DNA from 3 places in the Schinkia azotoformans genome. Region 2 is predicted to be linked to each of the others. Evidence: riboswitches for the same ligand, from Rfam matches in the RefSeq annotation. Region 2 holds a riboswitch; each other region holds the start of a gene.
The links. Region 2 has a riboswitch for cyclic di-GMP ahead of P9E47_RS00040 (EAL domain-containing protein). Riboswitches for the same ligand answer to the same signal wherever they lie in the genome.
Positions count from the first base shown of each region.

Region 1: linked by a shared signal. The riboswitch ahead of P9E47_RS01320 (CZB domain-containing protein) and the one ahead of P9E47_RS00040 (EAL domain-containing protein) in region 2 are both predicted to bind cyclic di-GMP.
Region 3: linked by a shared signal. The riboswitch ahead of P9E47_RS01365 (response regulator transcription factor) and the one ahead of P9E47_RS00040 (EAL domain-containing protein) in region 2 are both predicted to bind cyclic di-GMP.

Region 1 covers NZ_JARSMD010000001.1:292,043-294,312, forward strand. Annotated here, with positions in the region: gene P9E47_RS01315 (methyl-accepting chemotaxis protein) at 1-1,162, shown strand, start outside; cyclic di-GMP riboswitch class II at 1,343-1,426, shown strand; gene P9E47_RS01320 (CZB domain-containing protein) at 1,406-1,765, shown strand; gene phaC (class III poly(R)-hydroxyalkanoic acid synthase subunit PhaC) at 1,864-2,270, opposite strand, start outside.
Region 2 covers NZ_JARSMD010000001.1:4,581-6,850, forward strand. Annotated here, with positions in the region: gene P9E47_RS00030 (competence protein ComK) at 1-426, opposite strand, end outside; gene P9E47_RS00035 (helix-turn-helix domain-containing protein) at 576-845, opposite strand; cyclic di-GMP riboswitch class I at 1,144-1,231, shown strand; gene P9E47_RS00040 (EAL domain-containing protein) at 1,335-2,270, shown strand, end outside.
Region 3 covers NZ_JARSMD010000001.1:298,923-301,192, reverse strand. Annotated here, with positions in the region: gene P9E47_RS01375 (GGDEF domain-containing protein) at 1-157, opposite strand, end outside; gene P9E47_RS01370 (chemotaxis protein CheC) at 150-785, opposite strand; gene P9E47_RS01365 (response regulator transcription factor) at 790-1,152, opposite strand; cyclic di-GMP riboswitch class II at 1,197-1,278, opposite strand; gene P9E47_RS01360 (DinB family protein) at 1,368-1,847, opposite strand; gene P9E47_RS01355 (fumarylacetoacetate hydrolase family protein) at 1,847-2,270, opposite strand, start outside.

The DNA.
Region 1 (2,270 bases), 290 kb from region 2:
AGTGAAAGGGATACAATTTGTCCTAGTTATATTAAGCATTATTGCTCTTCTTCTTGGTGCCGGAATTGCTTTTTATATTAGTCGAATCATTTCAAATCCGGTAAGAAAGATTGCGATTGCTGCAGATAAAATAGCAGATGGCGACTTAACGCAAGAGGAAATTCAAATTAAAAATAAAGATGAAATTGGCGAGTTGGCCCATGCTTTTAACAATATGACTTTTAATCTTAGGCAAGTAATACAACAGATTAATAGTAGTTCTGAACAAGTGGCAGCCTCATCTGAAGAACTACAAGCAACAAGTGAACAAGCAACAGAAGCTACAGAACAAATTGCATCCGCAATCCAGGAAGTGGCCGGTGGATCAGAAACCCAAGTATCAAGTTCAAAACAAAGTGCCATTGCAATGGAAGAAGTATCACTGGGAATCCAAAGAATTGCTGAGTCCTCTACAACAGTTAGGGGTTCTGCACAGGAAGCAACAGTTTTATCAGAACAAGGATATCAATCCCTGCAAGCTGCAATCCATCAAATGGAATCAATTGAAGAGGGAACACAAAACACGACAGCTGCTATTAAAAATTTAACAGAGCGTTCAAAGGAAATTGGAAATATTATTGGTGTAATTACGGATATTTCTGAGCAAACAAATTTATTAGCTTTAAATGCTGCCATTGAAGCAGCAAGGGCTGGAGAACATGGTAGAGGCTTCACAGTGGTAGCCGATGAAGTGCGGAAATTAGCAGACCAATCACGTGATTCAGCTTCCCAGATTGTACAGTTAATACAGGAAATTCAAAAAGATACTGAAATAGCTAATAACGAGATGATGCAAAACATTAATGAGGTAGATATAGGAAAGAATGTTATCCAAGAGACAGGTACAGCTTTCCAACAAGTGTTGAATGCTGTTCAGCAAGTTAATACTCAAATCCAAGAGGTATCTGCTGCATCAGAACAAATTTCAGCCAACACAGAACAAGTGACAGCTTCTGTAGAGCAATTAGCCCAAATTGCGAAAGATGCATCTGAACAATCACAAGGCGTTGCGGCTGCCTCCGAAGAGCAATTAGCCTCAATGGAGGAAATCAGTAACTCAAGTGAATCATTAAGCAAACTAGCACAAGAATTACAAGAATTGGTTGCAAAATTTAAGATTTGATCCATTTCGAATAAATAAAGAGAGCCGCTTGTTCAATAAGATAACGGAGGGAAACCTCTTTTTTTCTTTTTGAAAGTATTATTATTACATATTTTGTAGAATCTATTGATTTTAAACAGAATTTCGCGATAATAATAGAATAGGAATTTAGAATCAGGAATTTTGAAATACTAAATAAACTAATGACAAAGATGCTATGAAAAACTACCTATATTTGGGCACTTGGGTATTTTTGAGCGAGTAGTGCAACCGACTTTTTTAAAGGATATTGTAAGAGTTGCAAAAACAGATCATCTACTTTGGAAATGGAAAGTTTATAATATGATGTTAGGATTAGAAACACAGGAGAATATAAACGGACAGTCCCACGAACATTGTAGGTTAGGAAAGTGGTATTATGGGGATTTGCCTACACAAGTGAAATCTAGGGACACATTTAAACGATTGGAGGAGCCTCATAAGGAAGTCCACCATTATGCCAAAGTTGAAGTGGAGTATTATGGAAAAGGTGATATGGTTGGTGTCGAGCAAGCTTTTGTACAATTAGAAAGGGTTTCTAACAATGTTATTGATTTGTTAAATAGATTAGAGTCAGAACTATAAACTTTTCACTGGGTCGGAGTTCCCGACCCTCTGTCCCATCTAAACCAAACAAAAAACTGCCTGCACATCGCAGACAGTTTTTTACTAACTACTTAAATTTAATTCGAACGCTCAGCTAACCAGTCGCCAATCGTAGGGAAAGTTAGTGAAACTGCTTTTGGACCAAATGTTACAGATACATGGCCTGTTGGCACACATACGTATTTCTTGTCTTTACTTGAAATTTTATTCATTAAAGCTTCGACTTGATGTGGCATAGCAATAAGATCGCGCTCACCAGAAATATTAAGTACGTTTGCCTTAATTGCACTTAAGTTAACTTTACGTCCACGGATAACAAGTTCATCTTTAATTAATTTATTTTGCTGATAAAATTCACGAATCCACTGACGATAAGCCTCACCAGGGAATGGAATTCCATCCTGCAACCATTTTTGCATTAATCTCCAGCTTTCTACGAATTTCGGATTTTCTGAGCGGTCATATAATGTAACATATGGACCAA
Region 2 (2,270 bases):
TTTTTCTAATATATATTGGGATTCTTGTAAAGAGATGCGTTGTCCATTTTTAAATGTGACCACTGATTGAACGCTTAGTTGGTCGGGAGATTTATATGTTGATATGTATTTGACATGATGATAGAAAATCCAGTTACATTCAAACGATTTTGGTGAGTGGGTTGGAAATGCAAAAATTTCGTCTTTTGGATTAATTGGAATGGGAACCTTTTGCTGTGAACCGGTCCTATAACTTACAGCTCTACGTCTTCCATCATAGGTAGAACCGCCTTCTAGACAGGCATCCTTGACAATTTGAATAGGTGTTTTTCGAACATAGAATTGTTGGTTTTCTTCAAGTACAAGTGTGGAGTATTCCGTATGAGCAACCGATAATAAAGCCATCGTATTTTGATTTACCTCATAATGATTGATGATTTGTTTCATAATGACACTCTCCTATTTTAGAATATTTTGATGATAGTTTAACAACTTAAACAATCGACATTTTCTTTTCTAATAGAAATAATATCCACTTATGAAAACGTTTGCAAATCATTGAAAAATAAGTACATGCAATATTTATTTAGGGAATTTTACCTTTTTTCTAGCTTTACTAGCATTTCGAATTGCGGTTTCATATCGTTAAAAAGCTGATCAATGCTAATGCCACGACCGACAAATATTTTATACAGAGTTAGAGCATCCGGTAATTTTTCACCTCGTTCAATCTTTCCTATATAGCTGTCGTCAAGATCTGTTTTTGAAACAAATTCTGATAATGTTAACTTTTTCTTACTGCCTTCATAACGTTTTTGTCTTAAAGTTTTACCAAATAAATTTCGAAACAGTTTTCTTCTTAGCATTCAATCAGCTCCTTAATAGGTTTGATTCTATTATCATTTAAAAAATTACATTTTTCCACACCCTATCGGTCACATTTTGTTCAAATTCTAAGATTTTTTTAGTTCATTTTTGAACCATGGGGTCGGGAACTCTGGCCCAAACTCAATCTAGTACTTTTTTAATATAGACTTATCCGCGTATTATCCTGCTTTTTCATCATATTCCAGCAAAAAAGTTTAGATTTTTTACAAATATTCGCATTTTTACTGTACAATAGTCCTATTTGGTGTAAAATTAAAAATAGATTAAGTGATAAAAAATTGAAAAAGGCAAAACTACAGAAATGTAGTGACGCAAAGCTATAGGGACTAATCCGTTATGTATGGAATGTCAGCCAGTTACCGTAATTTTGAAGTAAAAGACTTGTTCCTTTTATTACGGAAGCAAGTCTTTTTTATTTTTTTTAAATGAAAAAGGAGATAGGTATTACAATTTGGAGGTAGGGCAAAATGTTGTGGGATTCTAAAGAAACAGTTCAGAATTTACTTACTGCATTTCAAATGTCGCCATTAGCACTGATTGCACTTGATTCAAACATGACCGTTAAATACTGGAACAAAACGTCTGAAAAAATGTTTGGTTGGAAAGAAGAAGAAGTTTTAGGTCAGGCTTTTCCCATTATTCCTGACTTTGAAGCAGAGAAATTCAAAAAAATGTTTGCTGGTATCATGGCAGGGCATTCAATGCCTAGTACAGAAGCAAAAAGGCTAAGGAAAGACGGCACACTAATCGATGCTATGATTAGCCCGTTGCCATGGTATGATGGCAATCGAAATGTAAAAGGTTATCTTGTCGTTATTAATGACATAACCAATTACAAAAACATAGAAGATGAGCTTAGGAACCAAGAAGAAAAAGCGGAGCATATGGCTTATTTCGATTACTTAACCGGGCTTCCAAATAGAAGGCTTTTTGAAGAAGAACTGAAGCGCAAATTTGAAGAGGCAAAACATAGCCAATCCGTGTTGGCCTTAATGTTTCTAGATCTGGATGGGTTTAAATTTTTGAATGATACGTTGGGGCACAATATTGGTGACAAGCTTTTGAAAGAAGTCGCGTTTCGCTTGAGTAATATTAGAAGAGTAACAGATTTTGTTTCACGGTTAGGGGGAGACGAATTTACTGTTATTTTATCAAACCTTAAAGAATTGGATGAGATTCATGACGTTGCTCAACAAATTTTAAAGCTTTTTGAGTTGCCATTCAGGGTAGAAAATTATGAACTGTTTATTACAACCAGCATTGGTATCAGTTTATATCCTTATGGGAGCAACAACATCCAAGACTTAGTAAAAAATGCGGATCTCGCGATGTACCGGGCGAAGGATGAAGGGAAAAATAAATATCAAATTTTTTCGCCTACTATGAATATCAGCACGTATAAA
Region 3 (2,270 bases), 290 kb from region 2:
GACAAATCTCTGTTAAACTTTTCCCAATCACCTCTTCAGCCTTGAAGCCAGTTAACCGCTCTACCCATTGATTCCAAAGGAGAATATTTAAATTCTTGTCTATGATGACCATTCCAACATTTACTTTATCTAAGGATTGGAAAACTAGACTATCCATGGATTTCCTCCAGTAATTCATCTATTTTTTTCAGCAAGCTAGATATTGAATCCATACTTAATGCAATCACGATTGCGCCTTTTATATTCGTCTCGGCAAGTGAAAAAGAAGTTTGTAAAATAAGGACGTGAACCTCATTTTGAAGGAATGTTGTTTTATCCCCCTTGGCTATTGAAACAAGCTCAATATCTGGCAACGCATACTCAAGTCTCAATCCTAGGAAATTACCAAATTCGCCAATTATCGCATTAAGAATCACATTGCTGATCTCTTTTAATACATCTAAATCAGTATCCATCAAGCTTTTAGCATCCGTATCTAAATCTGAAGTTATCTCCCCGAGGCATGTATTTACTAAGATTTTAGCTTGGTCTATCGGGAACATCAAGATTGCTTTTCCACGAAATTCATGACCGAACTTTAATGAGGATGTGATCAGGTGCCCTTCACTCATAAAGATATTAAATCTATGATCTTCAGGATTAACTTCAGTTGTAGAGACCAATTCAACTTTTGGAATCGCTAGATCAATTTTTTGTTGAACCATTTCTGATAACATACTTGCTGCCTGCCCAACATATACATTCACAAGTTCAGTTAATAAATCCCGCTGAAGTTCATTCAACATTAAGTTAGACCCCCTTGATAAGATTGATGAGCAAATCTGCTTTTTCACCTGTTACAGGTTTATTTATGAATCCTAAAATTCCAAGCTCCTCAATTTCATCTCTAGTTGCTTTTTGAACATCTGCGGAAATAACAATCACTTTCGTTTCCTTATCTATTTCTCTAATCTTTTTCAACAAATCCTGACCACTTAAATTAGGCATCAACAGATCTGTCGTTATCAAATCCGGCTTATACTCTTGGTACAGATTGAAGCCACTTTCCCCATCATTTGCTGTCAGTACTTCACAATTTGGAATATTTTCAAGGATGACTTTTTTTATAACATTTCTTACAAACATTGAATCTTCAACAATTAATATTTTCATAGACTCTTCCCCCAATTTATTTTGGAATACAAAAAAACCGACTTGATTTCAAGCCGGTTGCACTACTTGCTCTGAATCACCCAAGTGCCCAAATATAGGAGATTCTTCATAGCATCTTTTCATATTATTTAATAAAATTTACCTAAATTTTACCTTTGCAGATGCTAAATTTCAATAGTTTTTATAATGGTGTTATAATATTTTGATTTGAAAGATTATTGTAATTTTGATAAATTGCGCTGAATTTGAGCAAAGTGTTTGCTCGCATGTTCCACAATTAAATGGTCCACTATAAAGGAAATCGGCTTTGTGCCGAAGTTTGGATTGCGGCTTGGTGATTCAACTGCTAATGTTGCTTCGTCAAGCTCAGCTAGTTTTTCTGATACAAATGGCTTGATTTCTTTTAGTTTTGCTAGTACATCAGAAACAGTACGAGTTTCAGCTGCATCTACGGCAGCAAGACGTCCTGCATGGGTAAAGTGTCTTCCCCATTCTGTTCCTGGAGCGGCCATAATATTTTCAATTTCCTCAATCCAATAGGGAAGGGCTTCTTCAACATGACAAATGATTTGCATAATAGACCATTCTTCCGGAACCGGATGTTTGCGGATGATTTCTTCTGATAAACCTTCTACAGTTTCAATGATTTGATCAAGAGACTTCTCTACAGATTGAATGGATTCTTGGATTGTCATTAGTTTTTCACCTCAACAGCTGCTTTTTGAACTTTATTTTCAAGCACACCGACTCCATCAATACTAATACTTACAACGTCCCCATCCTTTAAGAATGACGGTGGATCCATCGCCACGCCGACACCACCTGGAGTACCAGTCAAGATCACATCTCCTGGTTCAAGTGTCATTAGATTAGATAAAAACTCTACTAAATATTGCACAGAGAATACTAGATTAGCAGTGTTTGTATGCTGTCTTTCTTCTCCATTTACAGTTAAAACTACTTCTAAACCAGATGGATTTGTTAATTCATCCGTTGTAACAAGCCATGGTCCCATTGGTGCCGCTCCATCAACTGATTTACCTTGCAACCATTGGATTGTCCGGCGTTGAATATCCCTATAAGTAACATCATTAACAATTGTATATCCTGCTACATAA